4 regions of the Metabacillus schmidteae genome follow, and region 3 is predicted to be linked to each of the others. Evidence: riboswitches for the same ligand, from Rfam matches in the RefSeq annotation. Region 3 holds a riboswitch; each other region holds the start of a gene.

Evidence for each region. Region 3 has a riboswitch for cyclic di-GMP ahead of HWV59_RS26670 (hypothetical protein). Riboswitches for the same ligand answer to the same signal wherever they lie in the genome.
Region 1: it holds a riboswitch for cyclic di-GMP, as region 3 does, so the genes downstream of both, HWV59_RS13940 (methyl-accepting chemotaxis protein) here and HWV59_RS26670 (hypothetical protein) in region 3, are expected to answer to the same signal.
Region 2: it holds a riboswitch for cyclic di-GMP, as region 3 does, so the genes downstream of both, HWV59_RS24250 (hypothetical protein) here and HWV59_RS26670 (hypothetical protein) in region 3, are expected to answer to the same signal.
Region 4: it holds a riboswitch for cyclic di-GMP, as region 3 does, so the genes downstream of both, HWV59_RS21015 (amidase) here and HWV59_RS26670 (hypothetical protein) in region 3, are expected to answer to the same signal.

What each region holds. Positions count from the first base shown of each region.
Region 1 is NZ_CAESCH010000001.1:2,879,954-2,887,922, reverse strand. Features, by position in the region: gene HWV59_RS13955 (nickel pincer cofactor-dependent isomerase, group 22) at 1-44, shown strand, start outside; gene garD (galactarate dehydratase) at 173-1,705, shown strand; gene HWV59_RS13945 (TRAP transporter large permease subunit) at 1,818-3,149, shown strand; cyclic di-GMP riboswitch class I at 3,293-3,388, shown strand; gene HWV59_RS13940 (methyl-accepting chemotaxis protein) at 3,497-5,539, shown strand; gene HWV59_RS13935 (SRPBCC family protein) at 6,091-6,552, shown strand; gene HWV59_RS13930 (VOC family protein) at 6,671-7,066, shown strand; gene HWV59_RS13925 (VOC family protein) at 7,084-7,461, shown strand; gene HWV59_RS13920 (MFS transporter) at 7,612-7,969, shown strand, end outside.
Region 2 is NZ_CAESCH010000002.1:706,999-714,967, reverse strand. Features, by position in the region: gene HWV59_RS24270 (biotin transporter BioY) at 1-500, shown strand, start outside; gene HWV59_RS24265 (DUF6241 domain-containing protein) at 1,064-1,609, opposite strand; gene HWV59_RS24260 (hypothetical protein) at 1,861-2,025, shown strand; gene HWV59_RS24255 (Na+/H+ antiporter family protein) at 2,057-3,391, opposite strand; cyclic di-GMP riboswitch class I at 3,660-3,743, shown strand; gene HWV59_RS24250 (hypothetical protein) at 3,816-4,163, shown strand; gene HWV59_RS24245 (ketoacyl-ACP synthase III) at 4,229-5,215, shown strand; gene HWV59_RS24240 (leucyl aminopeptidase) at 5,314-6,819, opposite strand; gene HWV59_RS24235 (divergent PAP2 family protein) at 7,109-7,588, shown strand; gene HWV59_RS24230 (3D domain-containing protein) at 7,633-7,969, opposite strand, start outside.
Region 3 is NZ_CAESCH010000003.1:200,831-208,799, forward strand. Features, by position in the region: gene tnpC (IS66 family transposase) at 1-1,288, opposite strand, end outside; gene tnpB (IS66 family insertion sequence element accessory protein TnpB) at 1,371-1,724, opposite strand; gene HWV59_RS26655 (GGDEF domain-containing protein) at 1,998-2,600, opposite strand; gene HWV59_RS26660 (IS1182 family transposase) at 2,853-4,208, opposite strand; gene HWV59_RS26665 (helix-turn-helix domain-containing protein) at 4,417-4,632, shown strand; cyclic di-GMP riboswitch class II at 4,658-4,740, shown strand; gene HWV59_RS26670 (hypothetical protein) at 4,994-5,308, shown strand; gene HWV59_RS26675 (hypothetical protein) at 5,461-5,607, shown strand; gene HWV59_RS26680 (hypothetical protein) at 6,325-6,855, shown strand; gene HWV59_RS26685 (hypothetical protein) at 6,852-7,259, shown strand; gene HWV59_RS26690 (hypothetical protein) at 7,253-7,489, shown strand; gene HWV59_RS26695 (hypothetical protein) at 7,534-7,969, shown strand, end outside.
Region 4 is NZ_CAESCH010000002.1:4,729-12,697, reverse strand. Features, by position in the region: gene HWV59_RS21055 (hypothetical protein) at 1-37, opposite strand, end outside; gene HWV59_RS21050 (helix-turn-helix domain-containing protein) at 333-743, shown strand; gene HWV59_RS21045 (YwpF-like family protein) at 820-1,251, shown strand; gene HWV59_RS21040 (hypothetical protein) at 1,335-1,661, opposite strand; gene fabZ (3-hydroxyacyl-ACP dehydratase FabZ) at 2,423-2,863, opposite strand; gene HWV59_RS21030 (DNA-directed RNA polymerase subunit beta) at 2,959-3,243, opposite strand; gene HWV59_RS21025 (flagellar hook-basal body protein) at 3,256-4,095, opposite strand; gene HWV59_RS21020 (flagellar hook-basal body protein) at 4,112-4,954, opposite strand; cyclic di-GMP riboswitch class I at 5,121-5,210, shown strand; gene HWV59_RS21015 (amidase) at 5,251-6,126, shown strand; gene mreB (rod shape-determining protein) at 6,452-7,453, opposite strand; gene spoIIID (sporulation transcriptional regulator SpoIIID) at 7,607-7,882, opposite strand.

The sequences.
Region 1 (7,969 bases), on a different contig from region 3:
AAAAAATTGAGATTCTTGGCATACCTGAGGTTATTACCTGGTAAAGGCATATATAAATATGATAACAAGCTTATGCGACATATACTTTTAGGTTACAAAACATTTAGGTAGGGCGATTATTTCGTCCTACCTAGAGTACTATCATCAATCAATGCAAAGGGGATGACTTAACATGACCTTGAAAGAAACGAAGGAAATTCCTCTCTATATTAAAGTAAACCCACAAGATAATGTTGCCATCATTGTGAATTCAAAAGGTTTACCAAAGGGAACTGTTTTTCCATGTGGTCTGACATTAGAGGAATATGTCCCACAAGGCCACAAAGTGACGTTAACAGATTTGGTAAAAAACCAAGCAATTATCCGATATGGTGAAGTAATTGGCTACGCACAAGACCAAATGAAAAAAGGAAGCTGGGTAAAAGAATCATTAGTCAAACTTCCAACACCACCTGAATTGGATGAACTTCCTTTAGCTACAAATGTTCCTGATTCACAGCCACCTTTGAAAGGGTATACTTTCTTAGGTTATCGAAACTCTGATGGCAGTGCCGGAATAAAAAATATCCTTGGTATTACAACAAGTGTTCAATGTGTTGCAGGTGTACTTGATTATGCTGTGAACAGAATAAAAAAGGAAATCCTTCCAAAGTACCCTAATGTACACGACGTCGTCGCCATTAATCATACATATGGATGTGGTGTTGCCATCAATGCTCCTGAAGCGGAAATTCCCATTCGAACGATTCAAAATATCGCGACACATCCAAATTTCGGCGGAGAGGTCATGGTAGTCGGCTTAGGATGTGAAAAGTTAGCACCAGGTCGATTGGTTCCGGATGGAGATGTAGAAAAAATTGTTTCTTTACAGGATCAACAAGGTTTTATGAATATGATCGAAACAATTACGAACATGGCAGAGGAACGATTACAAATATTAAATGAACGACAAAGAGTTGAGTGCCCAGTTTCTGACTTAGTTGTAGGATTGCAGTGTGGAGGCAGTGATGCGTTTTCAGGAGTCACGGCAAATCCTGCTGTTGGTTATACAGCTGATTTATTGGTCCGGGCCGGTGCAACCGTTTTATTTTCTGAAGTAACAGAAGTAAGAGATGCTGTACATTTATTAACTCCAAGGGCTATTAATGAAGAAGTTGGTCGAGCACTTATCCATGAAATGAAATGGTATGACGACTACTTAAAAAGGGGAGAGGCCGATAGGAGTGCTAACCCATCACCTGGCAACAAAAAGGGCGGATTATCCAATGTCGTTGAAAAATCACTAGGATCAATTGTCAAATCCGGTAGCACACCAATTACCGGAGTTGTACCACCGGGTGAAAAAGCCAAACAAAAAGGGTTATTGTTTGCAGCTACTCCAGCAAGTGATTTTGTATGCGGTACTTCGCAATTAGCAACTGGTATGCATCTCCAAGTATTCACAACAGGCAGAGGAACTCCGTATGGTTTGGCTATGGCTCCTGTTATTAAAGTATCCACGCGTAATACACTAAAGGAACAATGGCAGGATTTAATTGATGTAAACGCCGGTCAAATTGCAACTGGTGAGGCAACGATCGAGGATGTTGGTTGGGAACTCTTCCATTTCATCTTGGATGTTGCAAGCGGGCGCAAGCAAACCTGGGCTGAACATTGGGGATTGCAGAACGATTTAGCTTTATTCAATCCTGCTCCTGTAACATGAATAAGACTAGTAAGGCATCCCTGTGTTGAGGGTTGCCTTACTCTTTTTATAGAGTAAAACTAGCTATAGGAAACATTTAAAGGATCCAGAAATTGATAGGAGATGAGACAACTTGCGAAGCTATCTCATATTGTTAATGTGTTTATTGTTCCTTGTTCAATACTTCCTACAACATGCATGGTTGGGGTATGTTGTTGTCGTTTTCGTGATCGCTGCTTTTATTGCCAGCGTTATGAAAGCAAAGGGATTTCCACGCATTATCGGGTCTATAATGATGGGAACAGGTATTGTGCTGGAACTATATAAAGGTGCCGGAATTGACGGAATAAGTAATGGAATTCTATTAATCTTACCTCTTTTATGTTTAGTAACACTTGCACCACTTCTTTCGATTCCACTTAAACTAGGAGGTTATTTCGAAGCAATTGATTCGCTATTACGGAATTTGTTACACCATCCGAAAAGGCTTTTTGCCGGGATTACGACTTCCTTATTTCTCTTGAGTCCGATCTTAAGCCTTGGTTCAGTCCGTTTGATCAGTGAATTCCTATCAGAATTAAAACTACCTTCTGCAATGTCTGCTAAAAGCTATCTTATCGGTTTTTCAACGGCCATTTTATGGTCACCGTATTTCGCTTCTGTCTCATTGGTTCTCTATTATTTAGATATGTCTGTAGGAAAATATATTTTATATGGAATTGGTTTATCTGTTCTATCTTTAATTGTAGGGAATATTTTGTTTGCCATTTGGGCGAAAAAACATCCATTTGAAGATCAAACTGGACCTAAGAAACCATTGGCCAAAAAAACGAGAAAACAGCTTATTCAATTAGCCTTATTTGTGACATTTCTTATGTTAACTTCCTTAACAATTGAGTATTTGACCAAATGGTCGATGATTGTGATTGTATGTTTAATATCCATTATCATGCCACTTATATGGGGAATTGTAACAAATGGCTGGGCAAAACTCATGCCTTTATTGAAGGATTACCGAGACCTATCAGTACCAATGATGAATAATGAAATCATGTTGTTCAGCAGTGCAGGATTGCTGGCACATGCCTTACAAGGAACAAATGTAGCAAATGAAATTAGCGCTGTGTTAACAATTGTTGCGAATCAATCGTTTTTGTTATTTGCCTTATTTGTAATTGTACTTGTTGTTGTTACCACTTATATAGGTATCCATCAAATAGCAATTATTGCTGCCTTAGCCATGCAATTGAATGCAGAACAACTGGGAATAAGTAATTTGTCATTAGCTATGCTTCTCTTACTTTGCTGGTCGATTTCAACTGCATTAAGCCCATTTTCCGGACTAAACTTGATGGTTAGCAGAATTGTAGGAATTTCCGGCTTTGAAGCAGGTGTTCGAGCAAATGGCCTTCATCTAGTAGTCATGGCCATCATTGGTATAGGAATCATTATGTTTATTAATTAACCCAGTGAACATCTTGACCTTGACGTATAGTAAAAAGGTCTCATTACTATATTAGCTTTAAACTAGAAACTATTCCCATGCAAAAATCATATTGAAAGAGTTATCATGTTCATGTAATATTACTCTATTAACATATATATTAAAAAGATAAAAGGCACACTATTCGAAAGGATAGGTCGCAAAGCTTAGGGTCTAAAGTACCAGTAATTGCTTGATGCTATGATCGCCTGGCTACCAAACTTTTGATCAAGATGATCTGGGAAAATTGGCTGCTCTTGTTAATAGGGTAGTCTTTTTATATAGTGTAAAAAATTATTCACATTACAACAAAGGAGAAATAAGACAGCATGAGAAAGCAGAATCTAAAATATCGATTTTTCAAAATGAACTCAATTCGAACAAAATTTACAGGTTGGTTTCTTTTATTAGCACTAGCCCCATTAATTATTGTTTCTATTTTGCTTTACCAAATAAGCAGCGGTGTTATCCTTGAAAAAGAAAAAGCCAGTATGCAAAGCTTAGTACAAAGTAAAGCAGAAACGATGAGTGAATGGTATTATTCACAAAGAAATCAGCTTGAAGTAGCAGCTGAGAGTGATACGATCAAATCCCTTAATAAAGATCGTATTACACCATTCATTTCGTCCTTAAATGATCGATCTGATGTATTTGAAACTGTGTTTTTAGCTGATCCTAAGGGAAAAGTAATCGCACATACAAACCCGGATAAAATAGGTAATGATTATAGTGATCGTGACTATATCAAAACAGCCGCAGGAGGAAAATCAACCTTCTCTGACATGCTAGAATCCAGAGCTACAGGTAATCGTGTTATTAATATTGCTACTCCTGTTAAAGATGAAAATGGCGATGTGATTGGTGTTTTGGCAGGTTCAACCAACTTTGAAATCCTTGTTGATCAGTTTTTAAACAACACTGAGTTTGCAGCCAGTGATGATGTTGAGGAAATCTCTACACTTATCACCTTAGTAGATAATTCAACTCGTCTTCAGGTTTCGCCACAGCAGGAACTATTGGGGCTCACTATTGATGAAATAGAGAAAGATCTAGGAGATGTATTAAGTACTTCGTTAAAGAATAGCATTTCTCAAACAGGTGTAGCTTCTTTTGATCGTTTTGATCAATCGTTTTTAATTGCTTATGCACCAATTGAAGCTGTTGGTTTTGGTCTCAGCTTGAACTTGCCTGAATCACAAGCACTTGCAGATGCCGAATTCATAAAGCTATTATCAATGATCATTATTGGTATTACAGGAATCGTTGTAATAGCACTGGCAATATTCATTGTTTCGAGAATAACAAAGCCAATGCTGACGGTTACAAAAGGTATGAATCACATAGCAGGTGGTGATCTTACTCTAGAACCTCTACCAATTACTTCAAATGATGAAATTGGTGAATTATCTCATAACTTTAACAAAATGGTTCATAATATTAAACAATTAGTCTCGCAAATCGCCAGTACTTCTGAAAATGTAGCTGCTGCCTCAGAGCAATTAACCGCCAGTGCGGAAGAAACTAGTAAAGCAACAAATGAAATTGCTAGTTCTATTCAATCTGTAGCAACAGGCGCAGAAAATCAAGTAGAAAGTGTTTCAAGTGCAAAAACAACTTCACTTGAAATATCAAATGGAATTGATCAAATGGCCAGTAATGTGAATGCTGCGAGTAACGTTTCTGCAGTAACTAAGCAAAAAGCTGAAGATGGTCAAGAGGTTATTCGACATACTGTTCAGCAAATGGAAGTGATCAATACGAAAACAATCGAGATTTCCCAGGTTGTTAATCAATTAGGGGGAAAATCTAAAGAAATTGGTACGATTGTTTCGTTAATCACTTCGATTTCTGATCAAACGAATTTATTAGCTTTAAATGCCGCAATTGAAGCTGCAAGAGCGGGTGAACATGGGAAAGGGTTTGCTGTTGTTGCTGACGAGGTACGTAAATTAGCTGAACAATCTAATCAATCTGCTAAACAAATTCATTTATTGGTACAAGATATTCAGCAAGATATTCAGCAATCGATTCAGGCGATGGAAGAAGGGAAACATTCTGTTGCAGAAGGTAAGACACTTGTCGAACGTGCCGGAAGCGAGTTTGAAGAGATATCCGTTTCTGTCTTAGAGGTAACTTCGCAAATTCAAGAAGTTTTCACTACAGTACAAAAAATAAAAACAAACGCTCATTCAATGCTTTCAGCAATGGAAAACGCATCTTCAATTGCAGTAAAATCAGCTGAGTATTCCGAAAATGTCGCTTCTTCTGCAGAAGAACAAAATGCCACGATACATGAAGTAAGTTCAGCAGCCAGTACTCTTTCCGCAATGGCGGAAGAACTTCAAAAAGCAGTTAATAGTTTTAAACTTTAAGTTTATTAAACCTTGCTTCTCTTTCTTTTAATAGAATGTCTTATCCTGAAAACGAGTAACCAGCAAAAGGAAAATAAGCGGAGATTTTTCGGTTAGATGAAGAATGGAGCTCGTTTCGGGATGAATAAGGGGAGATATTCCGATTATGCCTAGCAAACTCTCCCTTTTTTGCAATAAACTAGTCCATAGACAGAATCTCTCCGTCTATTTGTACTATTTTGAATATTAATTACTGAATAAGCGAAATTTTTCCTTCTATAGTAAAAATGCGCCCAAAAATGGAACCCCTTTATACTTTGAAGGCTAGTTTTTTTTCTACAACCATAAATTTATTAAGGAAGATCATTTAGGAAAAACGTATTCAATTACCATTAGTACTAGGCCATAATCCAGCTTTTCTAAAATAAAATAACGGAATTACGACAGTTCAAGCGTTTTGGTGAAATAAACTATTATTATAACTTTTTTAGTACTTATACATAGTGCATAATTATAGTAAGTTAATGTTTATATCATAATATGTATTCTAAGAGTTTTTAGGAGGAAGTTATATGAGCATTCGTTTTGAAGTGGTAAGATCTGTCCAGGTAACAAAACAAAAAGCATATTCAGCTTTGTTAGACCTTGACACTGCAAAGGACTGGATGCAAGGTCTAGTCAAAATCGAGAAGTTGGATGAGGGACCATTAAAAGTAGGAAGTGAATGGAAGGAAACAAGAAAAATGTTTGGAAAGGAAGCTGCTGAACTGTTTGAAGTGGTTGAATTGAAGGAACCTGATAAAATCGTGCTGCGCTGTGATGGAACAAAAGGAACAACAGGAAAAGGTGAATTTGTGTTTACATACATACTTACCTCAAAAAACAATCATACAGAGATTAAGTTAGATGGGGAAATAAATGAACTTACAGGAATAGCAAAATTTTTCGGGAAACTGATGGCTGGTACCTTTAAAAAAGCTTGTGCGAAAGATTTAGATTCTTTGATAAGCTATTTGGAGAAAGATCGACTTTAAGGAAAACATTGTATAAATATTGTTCGTTATACCATAATGAAGTAGGAGTACGAAATCCTATGTAGAATATATATACTTGAAAATTCAAATTTCGATGGGTAAACAAGGAGGCAAAAAAATGGGTAGAATGGTACATTTCGAAATTCATGTTAGTGACATGGATCGAGCTAAAAAGTTTTACGGTGAGGTATTTGGCTGGAAGTTTGAAGATTGGAGTGAATATGCCGGAATGCCTTATTTCGGAGCTGTAACCGGTGATGCTAATGAGCCGGGAATTAACGGAGCTTTAATGCAACGTCAAAGTGCTCCGCCAGAAACTGGCCAAGCTTTGAATGGCTATGCGTGTACAATGGGAGTGGAAGATTATGATTCAACAGAAGCTAAAATTATTGAACTAGGCGGTAGGGTCGCTCTTCCAAAATATGTTCTTCCAGGTATGGCGTGGCAAGGATACTATATAGACCCTGAAGGAAATACCTTTGGCATTCATCAACCGGATGAAAACGCAAAATAAATGAAGGCGGAAAACTGATGATCAATAAAATTGCGAAAATTACTGTATATGTACAGGATCAAGAACAGGCAAAGGAATTTTGGCTGGAAAAGCTGGGATTTGTTTTAAAGTTGGAACAACCGATGGGACCGAATGCTAAATGGATTGAGGTCGGACCAAGTGATGATGAGTTTACTACCCTTGTTTTATATTCCAAGTCAGCAATGGAACAACAACAACCTTCAAAGGTTGCACATCCATCAGTCCTTTTCAGCACAACTGATATTGAATCAGCTTACGAAAAAATGGTGCAAAAAGAAGTAAAAGTCGGTGAAATGTTGAGAATGCCGTTTGGAACGATGTTCACTTTTTATGACCAGGATGGTAATGAATATTTACTAAGGGAAGATAAATAAGAAACTTTTTAAAGATACATATACTCCGTAAAATTAAACCCTATTTCAATTATTGTTGAAATGGGGTTTTGTTTTGATCATTTTTACCCGTCAATAAAAAATTTGGTTTATAATGAACAAAGTAATCTATAAAAACAGGAGCATAAACAAATGAACAAACAAAACAGTAAGTACAGATGGGTCGTTTTTGCTTCAGTACTGTTCACGTATTTTCTAATTGTTAGTCAACGAACAGCACCTGGTTTAATTACTGACAAATTAATGAGTGAATTTAACGTTACAGCAGCAACCATTGGATTTATTGCAAGCATTCAATTTTTTGCATATGCAGGTTTGCAAGTGCCGATTGGTATTTTGTCTGATCGCTTCGGCCCTAATTTCTTTCTTATCATTGGGACATTCTTAACCGGAACTGGGACATTAATGTATAGTCTTGCACAAAATGAAACCTTACTTCTTATAGCAAGGTTAATCGTTGGTACGGGTGATTCTGCGATATGGGTAAATT
Region 2 (7,969 bases), on a different contig from region 3:
CGCCATTTCTTCAAGTGGCAGGTGTTCCATTATCAATGCAGCCATTTTTCTGTATTTTAGCTGGACTATTATTAGGCAGCAGACTTGGGGCGTTATCAATGACGATTTATGCACTAGTTGGAATGGCCGGCGCTCCTGTTTTTGCACAGTTTAGTGGTGGGATTAGTGTTTTATTTCAAAGCACTGGCGGATTTATTATTTCTTATATTATTGCAGCTTATGCAGTTGGTAAAATTCTAGAAGTTAGTAAAGAAAAGAAGCTACCTGTTTTCATGATTGCATCATTTGCAGGCATTACTCTTATTTATATCGTAGGGACGACGTATATGTGGCTTGCATTAAATGTATGGATGAATGCTCCAATGTCATACGGTGCTGCTTGGGGTGTTATGGCATGGTTTATTGTAAAAGATGTTGCTTTTACGATTTTAGGTGCATTGCTGGCTCCTCGCATTTATTTTGCTGTAACGAAGGCAGCTAATAAAAGAATTGCGGCGTAATGTATGAGTAATAAGCTATTTTAAAAGCCTTTGTTCTCGATTTTAAGGTACTTACTTAAATATATGACTTAGAAATGACGTATGAATTGGCATACGTCATTTTCCTTATTTATCAACATTTCTACGAAATCCCCTTAACTTTGGCATAGCAATTGACAACATTATTATGGTGGGCAATGAGTATTGTACAATTAAAAAAGATGGTCAATTCTTCTGTCATTTGCAATCCAATTTTATTGATTGATCGAGAGGGTCTGCACTTATCGGTTGTGGGAAAGGGTAAACACCTAAGTTGAAAAATAGACGGAAAAATTCCGCTTATTTAGTAATTACTATTTAAAAGAGCATAAATAGACGGAGAGATTCCGCCTATTAACTCGAAAAATGTGAAAAAGGGAGGTTTTTCTTTGCATAATCGGAAAACCTCCCCTTATTTATCCCCGAAAAGAGCTCCATTCTCCATCTAACCGGAAAATCTCCGCTTATTTTCCTTTTGCTGGTTACTCGACTCAGGACACAACATCCTATAAAAGACACAGGTTTTTAGAAATTATTTGTTTTATTTATTTAATACTCTCATCATACTCTTCCAAGTACTGTTGCTCCTGCTCTGCAGACATGACACCTGTTGCTTTACCGATTGTTCCTCCTTGTAAGCTCCAGATTTCATTGTGATCTTCATCAGCTTGAGAGAAATCTCCAGCCTTCCAACGAGTTAAAATGTCCAACAACAATTCCTCATGGTCATATTGACCATTTTCTATTAAGTTGATCAGAAACAAAATTCGCTCATCCGTCATTTCAAAATGTAGCCATTTTTCATCTGCAATTACCTTTTGATGACTCATTCCGTGCATATAGTTGAGAATATCTTCTTCAGATAAAGTTGCCTGTTCACTTCCGAATGGATTGTTATTCATAACAACTTCTTCTGATACAACTTCTTTCGTGTTGGTACTTTCTTCAACTTCTTCTGTTACGTTTTGAGCAGCTGTTGAAGTTGATTTAGAATTCATCATATCAAAGAAAATATACCCCAGAAACCCGAAACAGACAGTAACAACTATTATACTGGCTATCATCCACTTATATTTTTTTATCCAAGACACGGCAACAACCTCCATAGAAAAACTTTGCTTGTCAGCTTAGTCAATCGTTATTTCTATCAACAAAATATTTCCGATCCTAATAAATGAAGATAGTCTAGTATAATCATACAATGGATAAAATAGGAGAAACAAGAAAAGACTTTGTCGAAAAAAATCAGATTCATATTTTTTTTAATTTTGTGCTCTTATCTGTATAATGTTTACTAGTTTTGGCAATAAAAATAGTAGAGTATATGAAAGAGGTGTAGAACATGAAGACATTGGTTGTAAAGAAGTATTTTTTAGATATAAAAGACAGAGAAGCTTTTGAGAGAGAGATACTGGAACAAAATCCTGAATTAGTAGACACAATACTAGAATGGGATGACGAGGAATTAACGGAGAAATTAAATATATTGAAAAAAAACTTGGTTTGAACAAAGCCAAGTTTTTTTTCGTTAAGATATTCTATAGAATTATCGCTGCGATCCACCCAAAGATAATAAGGGGGATATTGTAGTGAATAAAGGTTGGAACACACGTATCCCAAATATGATGATGATTTCCATCTGCTGCTAAACCAGATGTTGGACCAAGTGTACTGTCAGAAGCAGGTGATCCTGCATCACCAAGTGCTGCTGCTGTGCCTACTATCGCAATCGTTGCCATAGGGCTGAATCCCAATTGAAGACATAACGGTACAAATATCGTCGTAATAATAGGAATCGTCGAAAAGGATGAACCAATTCCCATTGTGATAAGAAGACCAACGATTAGCATTAGCAATGCACCTATTGCCTGATTTCCGCCAATCAACCCAGCTGCATCTTCTACAAGCTTTTCAACATGACCAGTTTCCTTTAATACACTTGCAAATCCAGATGCTGTAATCATGACAAATCCGATAAATGCCATCATCTTCATTCCGTTTGTCACCAATGTATCTGCTTCATTACGCTTTACTACTCCGCCTAGAAATAAAATGCTTAAGCCAGCTAATGCACCAAAAATCATTCCTTCAACCTCTAATTTTTGAGAAAGATATAGTTGAACAGAAAGTGATACTATAATAGCTAGAACGGCTATCGTTATACTTTTTTTCGTATACTCTTGAGTCATTTCTTGACCAGGTATTTCACGATTTTCATAGTGTCTTTTTTTACGATACGAAAAGAAAACAGCTATAAGTAGACCACAGACCATTCCGATAGCAGGTATAGCCATCGCTTTTGGAATGGAAGATAAGGTCACAGTTAGTCCGCTTTCTTCCATATTCATTTGCATAACTCCATGAAAAATGGCCCCAAATCCTACAGGTAAAAACATATAAGGTGTTATTAATCCAAAGGTAAGGACTGATGCAATTAATCTACGATCTACCTCAAGCTCATTCAAAACCTTCAAAAGTGGCGGTATCAAAACCGGGATAAATGCGATATGAACTGGTACTAGGTTTTGTGAAAAAATCGCCATAATTAGAATTAAAAATACAATAAGTGCCTTTGATAGCGTTTTTCTTCTTGCTTCTCCATCACGACCAACTATTTTTATCACACTTGATACCATCGCATCTGGTAATCCGGTTTTCGTTAATGCAACGGCAAAAGCTCCTAGTAAGGCATAGCTTAGTGCTACTGTAGCATTTCCACCTAACCCACTTGTAAACCTCTCAATCGTTGTGGCTAAACCTAAGCCTCCAGTTAATCCACCTATTAAAGCCCCTATCACAAGAGCAAAAACAACATTTATTCTTAATAAACTTAAAATTAGCATAGCAATAACTGCTATAATGACTGCATTCACCTTCAATACCCCCAAAAAACACTTTAGTTTACTAATATGGTAGAGAAATAAAACATCGGAATTAAATTTATCATATATGTTTTTATTCTGTCAATTAGTATACTAAGATATTATTCAAAATAATCTCTTAAACGTTAAAGAGACTTTAAATTCCTACTGTTATAAAAGCCCTTTCTTTCAAATTCTTAAAAAACATTATCTTTTTATATTAAATTTTTTTCCAATATGACGATATTAAAGATGGCCTATTTTTTATGAGAAATATACTGGTCTAACAGGGCAAACTTATTGAAAAATAAGGACGCAAAACTATGGGTCTAAGGCATATTGCTATGACTGCCAAGTTGCACATCGTGAATCCGGTTTTAACCCCTTCTTGGTTGTCCGCCTTAGAACCTCGCTTACAAAAGAGAGGAGAAACAATATGTCACAAGGTAGTTATGAAATTAAAGTAAATCGTGGTGCAAAAAACGTGGAGATGTATATTGGTGGAACATTTACACCAACAGATGTACAAAACTTCGTTAGTGACTATAAGAATAAGATTTCAGTTATTAACGCTAATGAATTCACTTTAGAAATTGATTGCACCTTTATGGATCTTCTTAAACAAGAAATGATTCCAAGCTTAGAAAATTCGTATAAAATGTATAAGGAATCCGGTTTCAAAAAAGTGGTATTCAAAATTAAACAGAATCCTGTATTAAAACTTCAATTAAATAGACTTGCAAGAAGCACAGGATTATCAAACGCCGAAGTTATTGAGAGCTAAGAAGTGTCAGGATGAATCACTCATCCTGATTTTTTTATTCTACAAATAAATAGGGGGAATACACTTTGCAACATATAAGAATCCATTCTATTGATATTTATCATCCAACAAAAGTCGTTGATAACACATACTTTATTCATCATTTTCAGCAAAGAGAAAAGGATATCACAAGATTTCTTGAACATATGGGAAGAAAAAATCGTTATATCATTGATAATCCAGAAGAGAATAGTTTAACGATGGCCATAGAAGCAGCCAAACGAGTTCTTAATAAAGCAAAAATGAGTGGAAAAGATATTGATATTATCATGTTCTCGTCACAAATTCCTGAATACACGTTTCCTACAAATGCTACTTATCTACACAATGCAATCGGGGCAGGGGCACACACAATCATTTTAGATTCGAATGCTAATTGTGCCGGCATGACTGTTGCTGTTGATTATACTTCTAGATATATGCTTGCAAATAAGCATGTTAAAACCGCATTAATTGTAGGGGCAGATTATAACTCTATCATTAGTGATCCAGAAGATGAAATAACATACTCAAATTATGGTGATGCTGCAGCTGCTGTTATATTAGAAAAAACAGATATAGAAACAGGTTTTATTGATTCTATTTATTTTACAGATTCAATCAATATGGATAAAATCTTATATCCCGCAAAAGGCTTATCGAATGTACTCCAAAACAAAGAGGCAGGAAAGTATATTAAGTGGCTTCCTTTTGATGGAGATATCGCTCTGCCTCCTACTTTCGACATGATTCAAAAGCTTTTAGAGCGTAATCATTTACAAGCAAGTGATATCAACTGTTATTGCTTTTCACAATTCTCTTTAGCCAATATTTTAAAGATAAAAGATAAGTTTTCCATACAGGATGATCAAATAGTTTATGTGGGTGATCGTTTCGGATATACAGGGACATCCAGCCCCTTCCTGGCATTACACGAGGCAATAAATAGAGGAACTGTTAAAAGAGGAGATACTATTTTATTTTGGACGATTGGTGCCGGTTACCAATTAGTTGCCATGTTATTTAAATATTAATCAGGGAGGCAGCTGTTAAAAAAGTGACAGGTAAACATATTTTTACGTATGTACCTGTCACTTTTGTTTTCTACCAACATGTCTTTCAAATTTCGATATTAGTTCCCGATCTCAAACCTCTCAACAAATGCGGCTAATGTTCTGGCCATCACACCTGTCGCCCCTGATGGACCAAGTTCACTTTCCTTTGAGGTTGTTGCTGTACCTGCAATATCAAGATGGACCCATGGTGTATTCTCAGCAAATTCACCAATAAAGGTTCCAGCCATGATTGCATGTCCTTCCCGGCCAGGTGAATTATTGAGATCAGCCATCTGACTATTTTGCACTCTTTTTTTATCACTCTCTGAAATCGGCAATCGCCAAACAGGCTCATCACATTCATGTGAGGCTTGAAGAACTTGCTCAAACAACTCTTCATTATTTGTCATAGCACCAGTCGTCTCAGTTCCTAAAGCAATGATAACCCCTCCTGTTAAGGTGGCTACATCGACAAGGTAGTTTGCTCCGTGGAATTTCGCATATGTAATACCATCTGCTAAGGCTAATCGACCCTCTGCGTCCGTGTTTAAGACCTCAATTGTTTTCCCGCTTAAAGAAACAATCACATCATCCGGCTTGAATGCCCCTCCACTTATCATATTATCTGTTGATGGAATAACGGCAACAACATTTTGCTCAGGTCTTGTCTCACCGATAATCTCCATGGCTCCTAAAACTGCTGCTGCACCACCCATATCCGTTTTCATGCCAACAATTCCATCCTTCGGCTTAATTGAGTAACCACCCGTATCATAGGTAATTCCTTTTCCAACAAGCCCAATCACATCTTTCCATTCTTCTTTTCCCTGATACTTTACCACAATCATTTTCGGCGGCTCTTCTGAACCCTTGTTAACAGCTAGTAAGGCCCCCATCCCAAGGCGCTCCATATCTTCCTTTTCAAGAATCTCATACTCAAATTGGTATCTCTTGGCAAGCTCGACAGAATACAAGGCTAATTCAGTTGCTGTTAACAGATTAGGGGGCATATTTGTTAGTGTTCTTGCACTATTAGTGCCTGTTCCAAATGCATATCCAACCTCAAGACTGGATTTAATTTCATCCAGTTCTCCATTTTCTGAAAAGACATAAACAGTCTCAATCATTTTTTCAGGTTCATTTGATTTTTGCTTATAATCTAAAATTTTATATGTAGAGAGAGCAGATGCCTCTGAAAGTGCATAGGCAATATCATTTATGTCATTTTCTTCATTAGAAAAAGTATCAAGCGCAATGGCAAGACTCTGATGTTTGGCCTTTTGAATAGTTTGAAATAACTCTCCAAACACTCTCTTTAATTGATCAAAGGAAAGTTTCTCTTCTCTTCCTAATCCAACAAAGTAAATACGTTTAAAGGAATGTTTTCCAAGGGTATGTAGCTTAGTAATGGATTTATATTTTGTTTGCAGATCTCCTTCTTTCAATAACTGAGAGAGATCACCATTAAGCTGTTCATCGATCTCACTAGCTAAACCTGTTAATTTGCTTGTTTTTTGATATAGTCCAATAACAAGTGTATCTTGATTTTTAATTTGGTCTAATTGATGATGTACTTTAAATATCATTTCTGCACCTCCATATATGTATACTATTTTATTTTAATGCACAAAGTTAAAAAAGTATAATAAGGTGTAATAAATGATGAGAAAGGTTTTCTAAACAAATTTTATAATGAGTAGGAGATGAAGAACGGTAATATGCTATAATGGAGAAAATCTTTTTATCTATTTACAGTTTAGAGAGGTTTTATGCGGTTGACTCTAGAGATTTAGATCAATATGGTATTACTCCAATCAATCTGTATAAATAGATGAATACTCCCTAAGAATGCAGAATGAAAGGAGCATAACATTGGAACTATTATATAATTTTCCCTTACTCGCTTCGCTTGCAGCTATTTTCTTTGCACAATTTGTAAAAGTTCCGATCTATTTTATTGTTTCAAGAAAGTTGGATTGGACCTTAATCACAAGTACAGGCGGGATGCCGAGTTCACACTCAGCTGCTGTTACTGCCCTTTCAACTGGAGTAGCACTTGATCACGGTCTGGATTCCTCTATTTTTGCGATATCAGCTGTTTTTGCTATTATAACCATGTTTGATGCAACGGGTGTTAGAAGACATGCCGGTGAGCAAGCTACCGTTCTTAATCAGCTCGTATTAGATTTCAACAAATTTGTTGAAGAAGCAAAAGTATGGCCTAAGAAAGCTGAGCAAGACAAACAAAAAAAATTAAAAGAACTGCTTGGTCACCAACCTATTGAAGTCTTTTTTGGAGGTCTAACAGGGATTTTACTCGCCCTATTATTACACTACATCTTTGTTATGTAATTTCTCTTCGCTAAAATACATAAAAAGCTAATGGCCCATTTCCATTAGCTTTTCGTTTTACTTTTTATATACTTTTCCCTAAATACCTGCATGGATTCTTCTTCATTTAATCGCTTTAATTGTTCTTCAGTTAACGTTCCATCACCCATTTGAACCACATAAACATCCAGTTGTTTTTTGCCCCAGTTATTATAAACATCTTTTACCGTTTCATAATAGAGATCTAACCGATTTCCTTTAATCGCTCCACCTTTATCGGCTACGACTCCATAGCCATATCCAGGAATAAAGAGAATTGTCCCTAAAGGAAATATGTCTAGGTCAGCTGCAACTGTTGAATATAAATCACGTTTTACTTTGACTCCTGAATACGTAATTCCA
Region 3 (7,969 bases):
TCAAAAATGCTTTTAAACCATTCGCTCTGTTTAAAGTATATTCTGCTGCCTTTGCAAGCGCATTTTTGCCGTAGAATGGGGATTTTTCAACCCAGTCTAGAAATTCTTCAACGATTGGCCTTGAGTATTTTTGCCGTTTTTTTCTGCGCTTACTTGGAGACAGGTGTTTGAATTGCCTTTCCAATCGATATAAATCATCACAATATTTTACACCGATTTGTCCGTTTTTGCTCTCCACTTTTAACCAATAGCGACGAACGTGCGCAAGGCAATTGGCGAAAGTGACACCTTCAATTTTGTCATAGGCGGAATAACCATCACAAATAATCGTTCCAGAAAAGCCTTTAATGAAATTTTCAAGAACAGATCGACCACGTGATAATGAACTTTGAAAAAGAGTTATTATTGGCCCTTGGCTCGGCACGCTTCGAAATACCCAATTATAAGCATTGGTTTGTCCAGATTTCCCATCGGATCGATTGATAATTTGTGCATACGTTTCATCGACATGCATGAGCGATTTAGACATCATTAAATGCTTCATATGCTCGTAAATAGGCAATAGCCAATCATGCGATGCACGAATAACCCAATTTGAAAGGTTCTTATCATTAGTACTCAGACCAGAACGATCCCATTCCTTTACCTGTCGGTAAAGTGGTAAGTATAGTGAAAACTTATCATGTATTACTTTGGCAAGAACGCTTGGACCTGCGATGCTACGTTGAATGGGAGGTTGCGGTGCTTTTCCACGTTTAATTTGCGCTTTTTGAGATAGATCACTTTTACAATTCTTACATTCATATGCATGCTCAATATGTTGTATTTTCTTCATTCTGGCAGGAATAAATTCAGCCTCTTCACGTACGATTGAACTGCCTATTTCAATCATTTGGTCTTGGCAACAGTCACAGGTCGTATTTTCCGGATGATGATGGATAGCTTCTACTTCAATGCCATCATGCAATGAATCATTTCTTGTTTTCTTTTGAACTTTTCGTACAACAGTGTAAGAAATAGTCTGTTGGCTTTGTTCTTCTGTGTGCTCAGGTTCGCTAAAAACCGGGTCATCATCAAATAACGTACCTTGCCCGTCTGGTGCGTTATATTTCGTTTTTTCAGTTTTTGATCCATATAAAAGCTTAGTTAAATGGCGTACTTGATCGGTTAATGCTTCAATCTGTTTCGATAATTCTTTGTTTTGTTGATTTGAATGAGCCAACTGCTCTTCAAGCAGCCGAATTATTTTCTCGTTCTGATTTTCATTCGTAGAAGAAGCTTTCACCATATCATTCACCACTTTCCGTTCGGTTTCGTTCTTATTATTATAACCAGTTCGAACGGGGGAGATAAAGAAAAAATAACAGTGTTTAAAAAGTTCCTTTATCCGATGGTTGAATGGCCTTTGGCTGCTGAATAGCTAAGCCCTCGAGTAACCACCTGAGCTGCTTTTGGGATAGATTACGTACTGCTTGTTCATCTTTAGGCCATTGAAGCTTCCCATTATCTAAACGTTTATAGAGAAGGGCGAAGCCATCTCCATCAAAGTACAAACATTTATATCTATCTTTCTTCCATCCGGAAAACAGAAATATAGAATCCCCGTAGGGATCTAATTCAAGAGAATCCTGGATCAGAGTAGCTAATCCGTCAATCCCTTTTGGCATATCAGTTTTTCCGCAAACAATATAGATATTTTTCACATCCGTATAATCATGTTTCACCAATGCTTCAACTCCCTCATGATTGTTAGGATGATGTGCTCGTCTACACCATTATAAAAGAGGATTTCCGCATTTGCCGTTTTGATTGTACAGATGCTAGAGGAAGAGCTAGTTGGTGGTGACACGGATTTACTTTTATTTTCGGGAAGAAGCGTAACGGGGACAATAGTCAGTTTTTGATCAGGCATATGAAAAGCACCTCCTTTAATATTGATATGATCATATTACCGGAGGTGCAGTTCTATTTATATGCGTCGTTTGAATACGGGCTTACTATGTATCATTTACTCGTTTAAAATGATCAATGTCTATTAGTAAAATTGAAACATTCCTGTTATGTTTTAAAGTGGTATTTAACATATCCCGAGCTTCTTCTGAGAAATATCTTCGATTTAATACATTCGTAAGATAATCATACGTGGCTGATAGTTGTAAAGATTGATAATGAATAAGATTATCTATTAAATGAGTCAGTTGTTCACGAAAATACGGCAAAATGTCCTCTTTTTGATAATTATCTATATACTCATTTTTTCCTTTACTATACACAATGAGAAGTCCTTTATGATCTCTGCTGTTAATAGGTATAGACAAAAACGAACGAACATCCATAACACCTAATAAATTCTGATGTTGATTTACATCATTTCTATACATGATTTTTTCTAGATATTGTTTAGGTACTTTATAGGTATGATTTTTCGGAATTTCACCTATATGGGCTAATATACACCAATGAGATTTTTCTTTTGTAAGGTATAAACTTTGATCATACTTAGTGATATTAATTAAAGAATTTAAACTAAACTCAGCAAGCGGGTTTAATTCTTTTATAGTGGACATTTGCTTGAAAGAATTTTGTAAAAGCGTTTGCATTTCAAAAAACACTATATTTGAGAAATGGGGGAGGAGAGGTAAAGGAAATTCTTTCTAAAAAATTCGTGTTTTTTCTAATAAACCTATTCCTGTGTCCAAAGACCTGTATTATACTTTTATTATAATTTCCTTGTTTGATAATATGAATTTAAAAAAATATATTAATTCTTGGTAATTGAATCAATTTCATAATTACTTATTTTAAAGAAACACAGACCTTCAGAATTTGTTTTCTATTAAATTTTTTAATGTTTAAGCTGCTTGTTGTTGAATTAACACGGCATTGATACGATCGGCAGCTAATTTTGAAGCATTATAAACTAAAGTTACTAAGTCAAAATGAACTTTGGCACGTTTTCCAGTACGATAACGAACGTTGTCCAGCTGGAAATATCCCTTTAGATAAGCATTCACACGCTCCACAGCGGTACGGCGTTTAAATATCGTCTTCCAAGCTATTGATCCGCGAGCTGGTGCTGTATATTTTCTCAAATCAGTAGTGATTCTCACTTTGTATACCTTTTGACAAAGACCATCATTCGCTAAAGAACAGTCTTTACATTCCTTTGGTCGAGTATATTTTAGTGTCTCATATTTCGGATCAAAACTGTCATAACGGTAGGAATGCTCTCTGACACATGTTGGTGCGAAATGTTTATCAAAGCCAATAGGTTCAGGCTCATTGCGTTTGTTATAAGCAATAACAGATTGATGTCCCATTCGATGAATCTGCGTATAGATAGGTTCGAAATCATATCCAGCATCCATTGTTTCATAGCGCAGATTTGGAAGAGGCACACGTTCATGAATACATGTTAATAAAGGAATAGCTGCCTTTCCATCATTAAGGTTGCCAGAGGAAAAAAGGGATTGCAAAATGTATTGGCTCGTTGAGCCAACTGCTAAGTGGGCCTTATAGCCAAACCAAAAGACGTTTTTCCCTTCGCTATTCTTCTTTACACCCCATTGAGGGTCTTGAGGAATTTCATGGCGAAGTTCGGCTAAAGGAACGTCCAGTTGTTCTTCAATTTTCTTTTCAAAAAGAGGAAGATTGGCTTCACGTTCTGCTTTTTCAATTAACCATTGTTCCCTTTTCTCATTGGACTTGCGACCACGTTTCTTGGGTTCATTTTTAGGTTTTTCATCTTTTGGAGGTGCCTGATCGCGTGCTTCAAAGTGTGTGGCATCAATGGCAATGGTATCATCCGTAATAAATCCTTCGGATATCGCTTGAAGAAGAAGAGTTTCTTGAACCTCTTCCAAAACCTTCGATTCACTAATGATAGTAATCATTCGTGAATAAGCAGCATCTGATGGTACGGAATCAGATACTAAAAACCCACAGTCAAGACGGAAAATCATATCATTCTTCAATCGTTTAACTAAATCTTTAATAAATGGGATTCTTTCTGAAATTCTAGCAACCAAGGAGTAAATCATAGCAGCATAGTTAAGTTCAACTGGTCTACCAAAACGGGATTTCTTCGTTACCACAGCGAAGATTTGTTCAATGTCAATAGTAGAAAAAATAGCTTCAAACCGTTGGGTAGGTTCTAAATCATATAATTCTTGTAGGTCAAACAGGCTTCCTTGTCGTATAATAGTCATAGGGAGTCTTCCTCCAGTCTTATTAGTTTGTGTGGTGCTTACTAAATTCGACATTTTGGGGAGGTACTCCTTTTTTTAGTTCTCAGAAGCCTTGAGCCCGTAGGGCTCATAATTATGAAATTCATTCAATTAATAGGAAATATAACTTATAATCTATAGAGTTTTCCTTTCAATATTAGTAAACTTAATCATAAGAAAGGAAATTTCGATGAAAATTGATGTTAAGATAAAGTTTGGTCAGAAAGTTAGGTATCACAGGAGAAAAAAAGGTTTTTCTCAAGAGGAATTAGGAGATTTAACTGATCTACATCAAACTTATATTAGCGATGTGGAAAGAGGTTTACGTAACATTTCTCTTGAAAATATTTATGAAATTGCACATGCATTAGATGTTAGAATGTGTGATTTGTTGAATTTTGACTAATAATTTTGAAGTAATTATCATTAAACAAATACTTGGAAGCAATGATAGGCTGTTCTTATTTGGGCACTTGAACAATCTGGAGCTAGTAGTGCAACCGGCCATTATATAGATGGCTTTTTTTATTGCCAACTAAAGAATTTATTGTATTCAGATTTATTCGTGCGTTTTTGAGGTGTGTTACAATTTCGTAAATTCACTTTTAAGATTACCCCCAATAATTATATGGAATACCGTAATTATATTAAGAACAATTTATAATAATATAAAAAATTCTTATTTCTATTAAAATTGTGGAATCTAAAAGTTTTATCTATGATTTTTTCTATAATAAAAATAGAAGAAGAGAAGTGAGGTTTTTTTAATGAGTTTAATCCAAGAACGAGAGAGCATAGATAATATATTAGTAGCTGCAAGAGAATTTGTAGTGAGAGAAAGTTTAACTTTAATAGATGAAAATACTGTAGAAGAACATATTTCACTTACTAGAGAAATTAAAACAGTTTTTTCGCATTCTTTAAATGAAAAAATAGAAGTTTTATACGCAAAATCTAGAGATATACCTTTATCTAATTTTAGAGGTCTTAAAAGAGATGAAATAGTATCTGAAAAGTATATAATTAATACTTTTAAGCTATCTAGAGATGATGCTAGAGAATACCTTTCAAGTAGAGTATAAAGTAGTCGTGATTATATATCAGACTACTTTTTTGTTTAAACTTTTCACTAATATACATGCTATTGGTATGTAGTTGTAGTTAAATATATTTATAGAATTATAGATTAGCACGATTTTAGACTATAGGTTAACTAATAACCATGAGGAAAAATATGACGACAGTATACATAAAATGGCATGGTCCTTATTTATTAAATAACATAATTCATAATCAGATTGCATTAAATAACAGTGGTATTTATGCAATCTACCGTCAATACATAGGGTACGAAACATTACTTTATGTTGGTAAAACTTAAAGGAGTTTTTTACAAAGGCTATCAGAACATGAAAAACAATGGCTATCAACTGTAAGAGGAGAATTGAAAGTTAGGTTTGGAGTTCATTCATTTCCAGAAGGTGAAAGAGTGAAAGATTCACAGTACGAAAATTTAATGATGTCGTCGAAGCTTTACTCATAACAACATATCAACCTTTAGAAAATACAACAAACTATCATTGGTATTATGGTAGAACTAAACTAGAGATTATTAACTTTGGGAGAACAGGCATTTTAGATAGGATTGTATCTGCAGAAAATCTAGAGTGGGCATAAAAACTAAAAGCTAAGAGAACTAGTGTTAGCCTTATAAGTGATCAGCTAATACTTAACGTTGAATAGTGCATTTATTTAGTCTATAATAAATATGTTCAAACTTTTTCTTTTGTTATTTTTATGCGACCATTTATTACATAAGGTCAGCTGTTAATGATCAAACATAGTAGCCTCTGGGCTTAGGTTTTAGACACTTTTGTGTCCTTATTAAACCTTTGCCCAGGGGCTTTTTTGTTAGTTTTTGGGAAAGAGCGAGTTTGAATAAAAAAAACTTTTAGAAAGAGTGATTATTTTATGAAAGGTGAATGTCTACCAAGTTGTTGTGTATGTAGTAGTTGTTGTGATGAGACTTTGTTTCGAGTAAGAGGAAAAAACTTCTGTTCTGAAGATTGTCTTATCGAAGAGGAAGGAGTTGAAGAAGGTGTTTAAACTTACCTGTTTTGCGCCAGTTCATCCTTCAAAGTTAGGTCCTGCCCTACAATCAGTACATTTCAAAGAAGTAAAAGGTGACTTTATATGGGAGATGGATGGAACTCAATTTGTTATTGAACCATTTAAGAAATATGGGGATCATCAATCTTCTTATGGGTACAGAGTCTATTTTAATGGATCAATTGATGGAGCGTTATATCTTTTTGACATGTCAATGGGTTGTTTTCAACCACAAATTAACGCAGTCGAATATACCTTGCATCATCAGTCAAAAAACCAAGAGAGTTGGATTAAAGATTTATTTAGAAGATCTTCCTTTGAGAAATCAAAGACTAGAGGAATTTTTCAGAAGGGAAATGTAGGCGTTATTTGTCTACCTGACTCAACTGTAAATCTTCAAATTCGAAAAAAAGTAAAGTCTTTTAGACTTATAGAGTTGATAAAAGAGATCGAATGTCTTAGACAGGAAATAATGCCGTCAGACTACGATCTCTTTTCTGTTGAAGGAGTTGCTATATGAGTAAACAATTTAATTTTTATACGGAAGATTGTCAGTTTACTATAGGATCAAATTTTCTAGTTAAAAATGGTGGAGAAGTTATAGGAGAGGGAGATATTTTTGTTTTCCAATTGTTATTGGGATATCCTGCATGGATTATCGTCAATCCAGCTAATGAATTTATCCTTCCTCAAATTATTAAAACGGACAAAGTTATCTCTGTTTTACCCGATTATGAATTCTTTGATGGTGTTCAAAGACCAGAAAAGTTTATGTATTGCGTTAGTTTTTTTGAAGGGGAAAAGCAGAAGAAAATTACGGTGAATGCTGTAGATGAAGCGCATGTTCAAGAGTTTGTCAAAGCGAATTATCAAGACTCAACAAATCTAACGATTAAGAGATCCGAGGAGAGAATATCATGCTAGTTAATAAAATCGAAGAATTGTTTAAACCAGCTTATATGAAAGAAAGACTTTTTACTATGCTGAAGAACAATGGAGAGTTTATTAGAACTGATTCAAATTTAGGCTTCTTATACGCTATCACTTTAGGTAATTCCGAAAGTAAAGCAATTAGAGTTGAAGTTGCTATGAAGTCGAGAAGAGAAATAACTATTCTCAATGCTTCTATAAGTGATATTCAGCTTTTAGTCTAGGTTGTTCTTGATTAATTTGAATCTATTCTAAGGAGGAAATTGTTATGAAAGATTGTGGAAATTGTAGATTAAATAATGAGAGTATACATTTTGATATTAAGGTTTGTAAGAAGTGTTCCAGGACAAATCGAGCATTTTTTGAACCTAAACCTAATGCTGCGGAGATTATGGAGAACCTCATTCAAGAAGGTACCTATGGTCTTTTAAAGGAAACGGAAAGTAAATTGAAAGCAATTAAAAATTCAATGTATATGCATTTAAGAGAAAGTGAAGCAAAGCGTCATGAATTTGAAAAGTTTAATGTAGTGGCCAAGTTTGTCCCAAAGAAGATTTTCGATGTAGATTATAAAGGAATTGTTCAATATCTATTTTATTATTTAACTCCTGAACTTGTATGTAAGGCAATCAAAATAGATGTTAAATCTTTAAAAGAAAATCAAGAACTAAGGGAAGAACTTGAAAACTACAAAAGAAATCCTT
Region 4 (7,969 bases), on a different contig from region 3:
GCTTTAAATAGATTGACTTCAGCTTATACTTGTTCATTTTTTACCCTCTTTTCTCTTGTTTTTATCTGTAAGTCCACTGTAATTATATTCCATCTTAGATTATTGATAAATTTTAGTAACTACGATATTTTGTAAAAAATGACGAAATTCGCGGAAAAACTGCTGTTTGTCTCCATCTTTCTTCATATTTTTCCAATTTGCTTAAAATAGGTCTAAATATCCATTTTTGTCCACAATATGAACATTTTGTATAATGTTATAGATTTGCACATTACACCTTGCTTTTCTATTTTACGATAACAGTAGGCTTGGAGAAGGGAATTGTTTGTTCAATGAGAGAGTTAGATGTATTCCAAATGAATCTGAAATTTTATCGAGAGCTAAATGGGTGGTCACAGGAGCAATTAGCGGAAAAAATCAATGTTTCCAGGCCTGTTATCACTAGACTTGAAACCGGTGAGCAGACTCCAGATCTGTCCTATTTATTATCATTAAGTAATGCTTTTCACGTAAGCATCGATCACTTGATTGGACGTGATCAACAAACAAATGACTATTTATTTGAGGTTTACGGAAAGTATGAAGCTGACGGCTCTGTCTCTCAAGTTGCTGATTATTTAATCAAAAATCCCAAAATGGTACAAGGCTTACATCAGCTTTTAGATGTAAAAACAAAGCACCGTAAGTTTATTGAAGATACAATTATTCGCGTCATTGAAAATTCATCAAAGATTTCCGAGTAATTCCATGTTTTTAGGTTGTAAGAGACCTTGTGGTATACTATAAATAGTCCAAAATAAGCTAGCGGGGATGATATTGATGAAAACGTTCAAGCTTGTCTGCTTAAAAATTGATGAACAATCAGCTGAAGCCAAAAACATTCCTTTACTTGACGGTCTTGTCATTAACAAGGAAGATGGCGAAAATTCGTGGTTACTAGAATCATTGATCTCAAAAGACTTCTTGCCTTACTTCGAGGAACAAAAAGAAGCTAATCGTACATTAAAAATGTTTGTAACCATTTCGAAATTGAGCAATGCACCTGCACGAATCTCTGCGAGTGTGAATACGATCACTGTGTTAGACGAATCCATCTCCATTCTTTTTGATGGTCGATTACTAACATCAAGATCACAATATCGTCCTGATGAACTGTTGGAGTCATTATTAGATCAAGGATTGTCCGGCAATGCCTTAAAGGAAGCTTTTAAGGAATCCATTCAACAACGTGAACATTCTACAAAGTTGTAAGGCTGCACGATTGTGGAGCCTTTTTTAGTGTATTTTCATAATAAAAAGACTAACCCTTTGAGTTAGTCTCTACTTTTGTTAAATTATTTGTTTTCGTTTTTGTTTTCGCCTTCATTCGTGCCTTCATTGTTACCATCTTCAAGCATATTTTCGCCTTCTTCAGTACCCTCTTCTAACATGTTTTGGCCTTCTTCAGCGCCTTCCTCAAGCATGTTTTCGCCCTCATTAACGCCTTCTTCTACTGCATCTTGACCTTCATTAAGACCTTCTTCCACATTCTCTTCTACTGTATCATTTTCATTTGTATCTTCTGGAGGTGCCGGATCTTGATCATCGTTTGCTGCACATCCTGTTACAAGCATTGCTGCAAGAAGAGAACCTGATAATGTTAATAACCAATTTTTTCTCATCATTTATTACCCCTTTCAACTTGACCTTTTATTTATTTTAAAACCCGGTCTTTCTTTATGTTTCCCGACTCAAAATAATTTCATTCTTAATTTTAAAGTGTTTCGGCCGATATGCATTATATAGACAAGATCATTAATGATGAAACCTTTTTAAGGGAAAACGAGACGAATGTCCTAGGGGGTTATTTGTGTTTATTTAAGTTAATGAAGGTGTTTTAATAGGAAATATGTGTTGTGGAGAATATTTTTGGGGGATGAAAGACTTTTCTTCTGGTTTCCCGCTTTGGTTTGTCTTTCATATCGGGGATGAAAGACTTTTCTTCTCATTTCTCACTTTGTTTTGTTCTTCATATTGGGGATGAAGGACTTTTCTTCTGATTTTCCATTTTGTTTTGTTCTTCATATCGGGGATGAAAGACTTTTCTTCTCATTTCTTGCTTTGTTTTGTCCTTCATATCGGGGATGAAGGACTTTTCTTCTGATTTCTCGCTTTGGTTTGTCCTTCATATCGGGGATGAAAGACTTTTCTTCTGAGTTCTCACTTTGTTTTGTTCTTCATATCGGGGATGAAAGACTTTTCTTCTGAGTTCTTGCTTTGTTTTGTCCTTCATATCGGGGGTGAAAGACTCCCGATTAGTTTTGTCTTTCATTTCATATCGCACTTGTTTGCCTTTCACAGGATACTAATTTCCTTAACTTATTATCCCCCCAAAAACCAAAAAAACCCTCCATGATACATGAAGGGCAATCTTAAAAATTTCTTATTCAGCTTCTTTTTTCTCACCTAACGCAAACATGATTTCTGTTTCACATGCTACTTCTCCATCAACTGTTGCGATCGCTTTTCCTTTTCCAAGGGAGCCTCTTAGGCGGATGATTTCTACTTCCAGGCGTAATTGGTCACCTGGTTTTACTTGTCTTTTGAAGCGGCAGTTATCGATTCCGGCAAAGAATGCTAATCTTCCGCGGTTTTCTTCTTTTTTCAGAATGGCAACTGCTCCAACTTGTGCTAGTGCTTCAACGATTAATACCCCTGGCATAACCGGGTAGTCAGGGAAATGACCATTAAAAAATTCTTCGTTGGCTGAGACATTTTTAATGCCAATCGCTTTGACTCCTTCTTGTACTTCTAAAATGCGGTCAACGAGTAAAAATGGGTATCGGTGTGGGATAATATCTTTGATTTCGTTAATATCTAACATATGTATGAATCTCCTTTATGCTTTTTTCTCGCTTCTTTATTATGTACGACAAAAGGAAGGCTTTCACCTTCCTTTAGCAAAGTATATATGGAACATTATTCTTTTTCAACTAAGTCGATGATATGTTGCCATGTTGATTTATCAAGTGCCTCCTCTGGATTTCCATTGCCGATGACTCCATAGCCGATCATAAGTCCAACGATTAAGCTGATGACCATAGCTAAGAGAACAAGTACGACACGTAACCAAATGGGAATGAGGCGAATGCGTAATTTTACTTTTTCGGTTTGTTGGTCTTGTTTTTCTTCTTGATTTTTCTTTGCGTTTATCTTTTTAACTTCTTCTCGACTGACCGCTTTTGTCGTTTCTTTTGCTACCAATAGACTAAACTCCTATCTTACGCCGTTAATTAATCCCAGCATTTGGTCGCCAAGTGTAATGGACTTTGCGTTCATTTGGTATGAGCGCTGTGAGATCATTAAATCGGTCATTTCCTTTGTTAAATCAACATTGGACATTTCAAGTGCACCCTGCTGCATTGTGACAGCCCCGCGGTCTGCACCTTCTAAGTAGGTTAATACGTCTTCGATTTGCATGTCACCCAGATCTTTTAATCCGTAAAGATTATTCCCTAACTGACTCAGCATTTGCGGACGATCTACTTGAATAACACCTAGTTGGAACTCTTGTGGTTGTTCTGTTTCATTTCTCGGTATGGCTCTAATTGTTCCATCTTTTGAAATCATAAGCTCTTTAAATGTATCATTGAACCGAATTGGGTTTTGATTTTCATCCAGGACCAGGTTACCCGATGCTGTTGAGAGTAAGAGCTGGTTACTTCCGTCCGTTGCTGGCGATAAATATAGAGCACCATCTCGAGTATAATTAATTTGCCCATTTACATCAATTTGTAAAAACTGATCTGGTGAAGTAAAAGCAATATCAAGTGATCTGCCAGTTTGCTTGATGCTGCCTTGTGTAAACACAACGCTTTTATTTAGTCTTGCGCCTGTTCCTTGTCGAATCCCAAGTTCTGTTCCAAAACGTTCTTCTTCTCTTTCTTCTAATGCATTGCCTTGATTAGTAAATTGCTGACGAACTAATTCGGAGAATGTTGTTTCCGTTCTTTTATAGCTTTGAGTATCAACATTTGCCAGGTTGTGGCCAATTTGATCAAGCTGTTTTTGGATCTGGCCCATTGTATTAGTCGCTGTAATCATTGAGCGTAACATTTATTATTTCCCCCTATTATGATAAGCGGCCAATTTCATTTGCGGCCTTTTCCATGCTTTTATCATATGCTTGCAGCACCTTTTGATTTGCTTCAAATGAACGGTAGGCTGTCATGATATCCGTATATGTTCTTCCTACATCTACAGTGGAAGTTTCCAGATAGTTTTGTTTTAAATTGTATTGGATGTCACCATTGTTGATTGCTGTTGGAAGGGCTTGGCCGTCTGAAGTACGGAATATTCCATTTCCTTCTTTGACTAGATTACGTACATCTTCAGCAAAACGGACATCAATTTGTGCGATAGGTTCTGGTTCTCCATCTACCAAAACATCGCCGGCAGTTGTAACGCTGAATTCACTGGCTTGGATAGAGATTGGTTGTCCTGCTGTTGAAAGCACAGGATTTCCATCTGAAAGTAAAAGACCATTTTCGTCTAATGTAAAATGTCCGTTGCGTGTGTAGCGTTCCTCACCAGCTCCGTTTTGAACAGCAAAGAATAATGAACCTTTTACATTTGTTTCCGGATGTAGAGGAACAGTTTCTTCAACTAAGGCAACATCAGTTACCAGGCCTGTTTCCTTTAGCTCACCTTGGATATCTCTACTTTTAATTTCCTGTAAATAAACTCCAGAATTAATCGAACCAATTGTTTGCATGCCTGCTACATTCATTCCATTACCAGTTGGAACAGTTTTATTTTCCATACGCTGCAAGAGCATTTCCGGAAAAGCCCGGATTGTCGATTGATCCGCTTTATACCCCGCTGTATTTGCATTTGCCATATTATTTGATAGCATTTCTGTTCGGCGCTGCTGTGCCAACATCCCTGCAGTTGCTGTATATAAACCTCTTAGCATGAGTAAACCCACCTTAACCGTGTTTTTGTCCGAACAACTGAATTCTTTTTCGACAGAATTCCCTATTATTGATTATAAAGGAGAACGATTGTTTTCTCCATTGTTAGTTTTTAGGAAAAAATATTTTTATTTCTTTTTTCCTAGCTTGTCTTTATAATAAAGAAAAATCTGATAAGGGCAAACTTGTCGAAAGGCAGGGACGCAAAGCTATGGGCCTATACAATATTTTACATTGCACGGTCGCCAAGCTGCCAGGCTCCTTTTTGAGCCATGGGCTTTATAGGGAGAAGAATAAGATGAAAAGAATAATCTTGATGTTTATTTTAACTATGTTTGTGTTGGGGGTTGCCGGTGTGAATAAAGCAAATGCCAGCGCGAACACGGAATACTCTACATGGCTTTGGGATACGAATCAAATTGTGACGAATCGTGAAGCTATATTAGAATTTCTTGAAAATAAACAAGTATCTCATGTGTATTTACAAATTAACCGATTGATTAATGTTGACCAATATAAACAATTTATTAAAGAAGCTTCAGCACGTCAAATAAAGGTTTATGCGCTTGACGGTGCTCCTGAATGGGGACCATCATCTAAGGCTTTTACTAACTTTTTGAACTGGGTTTCCGCCTATCAAACAAGTGCAGCTGAGGGTGAAAAATTTTCCGGCATTCATCTTGATGTTGAGCCATATCTTACTTCACAATGGACTACAAATTACAGTGGAGCTGTGCTGAAATATCAAAATGTCATTTTAACTGCAGCGAATACTGCGAAGACACTTGGAATACCATTCGCCGCTGATATTCCTTTTTGGTTTGACGAGATGAATGTGAAAAATAAATACGGAAAAGGAAATCTCGCTGAATGGGTGATTAAGAATACGAGTGAGATTACAATCATGGCATACCGTGATAAGGCTGTTGGTCCCAATGGGATTATTGAGCTAGCGAAATACGAAATAAATCTTGCAGCGTCACTTAATAAAGATGTCACGATTGCTGTTGAAACGATGAACCTGGGCAGCAGTGACGGATTCCTGACGTTTTATGAGGAAGGGCAAAGTGCGATGGACCAAGAGCTTGCGCTTGTTTCAGATGCTTATAAGGATTATTCAAGCTTTAAAGGTGTTGCGGTGCATCACGTGGGGAGCTGGATGGAGTTACGGTAAGGAGAATGGATGGAGAATCGGCTTTTTGTGGCCGATTCTTTTTTATGCTTTTATTCCTATTTGAGTACAAACTTATTGGCGGGACGAGGGACCTGTCCCATTGGACCTTCCTTTGGACCTTATTTGCGATTCTTCATTTATATTTGCGATTTCAAAAATTTATTTGCGATTAGACAAATTTATTTACTATTTTTCGAATTTATTTGCGATTAGACAAATTCCGCCATGATTCTACACACACTGCCGGGACAAGGAACCTGTCCCCATGACCCACACCATGACCCACACAAAAAAAGAACCTGCACAAGTCAGGTTCTTAAAAGTATCATCCGAATTTTTTGCGTGGAAGTTTGTCCATGTTGTCCAGCATGATTCCTGTGCCGATTGCTACGCAGTCCATTGGTGCTTCAGCTACTAGTACTGGTACTTTTAGTTCTTCAGCTAAAAGTTGGTCTAAGCCGTTAAGTAGTGCTCCACCACCTGTTAAAATAACACCGCGGTCGATGATGTCTGCTGAAAGTTCTGGAGGAGTACGTTCCAGGACACTCTTAGCAGCTTGTACAATGGCGGAAATTGGTTCACGAAGTGCTGCTTCCACTTCTGTTGAGTTCACGGTAATTGTACGAGGTAATCCTGTTACCATGTCACGACCACGAATACTGATTTCTTCATAACGTGCGCCTGGGAATACAGTTGCTACATTGACTTTAATATCTTCTGCAGTACGCTCACCGATTAATAGCTTGTACTCTTTTTTAATGTAATTTAAAATTTCCGCGTCAAACTTGTCCCCAGCCATTTTAATGGAAGAGGCGGTGACAATATCGCCCATTGACAACACAGCGACATCAGTAGTTCCACCGCCAATATCAACAACCATGTTTCCATAAGGTTGGAAGATGTCCATACCGGCACCAATTGCTGCTACCTTTGGTTCTTCCTCAAGAAATACATTTTTACCGCCGCTTTTTTCAGCAGCTTCTTTAATTGCCTTTTGTTCAACAGATGTAATATTCGTTGGGCAGCAAATGAGCATGCGCGGCTTTGAAAGTAACCCTTTTACATTCAGCTTATTAATAAAGTGCTTTAGCATTGCCTCTGTTACTTCAAAGTCTGCAATAACACCGTCTTTTAATGGGCGAATAGCAACAATATTCCCAGGAGTACGTCCTACCATACGTCTAGCTTCTTCACCAACGGCAAGTACCTTACCAGTATTTTTGTCCAGGGCAACAACGGAAGGCTCGTTTAACACAATTCCCTTCCCTTTCACATGAATAAGTACGTTAGCCGTACCAAGATCTATACCAATATCCCTCGCAAACATTCTATCTATATCCTCCTTGCAAATCTTCATATCCGAAATACTGACCTAATTACCTATTTTATCACAATTTCGCAAAAATAGTATGATTTTGTAAAAAAATTTCAGGTGAGTATGTAGGGAATTGTCGATTTACTTAAAGTAGATAGAATTCATTTACTTCACTGGTTCTTCTTCTAAAATTTCGTCCTTCTTGTACTTCAACTTTGTTGCTTCTCCACCACGTAAATGTCTGATTGATTTATGATAATCAAGTATTTCCTTTACCTCATTCGCAAGATCAGGGTTAATTTCAGGTAACCTTTCCGTTAAATCCTTGTGGACGGTACTTTTGGAAACACCAAACTCCTTCGCAATGACGCGAACAGTTTTCTTTGTCTCCACGATATACTTCCCAATCTTGATTGTGCGTTCTTTGATGTAATCGTGCACACCACTCGACCTCCCTAATATGGATGTGAGAAGTGTGAAATGAGACTCGCATACCAAGACACTTTGGCTGAATTTCTCTTAGATGAT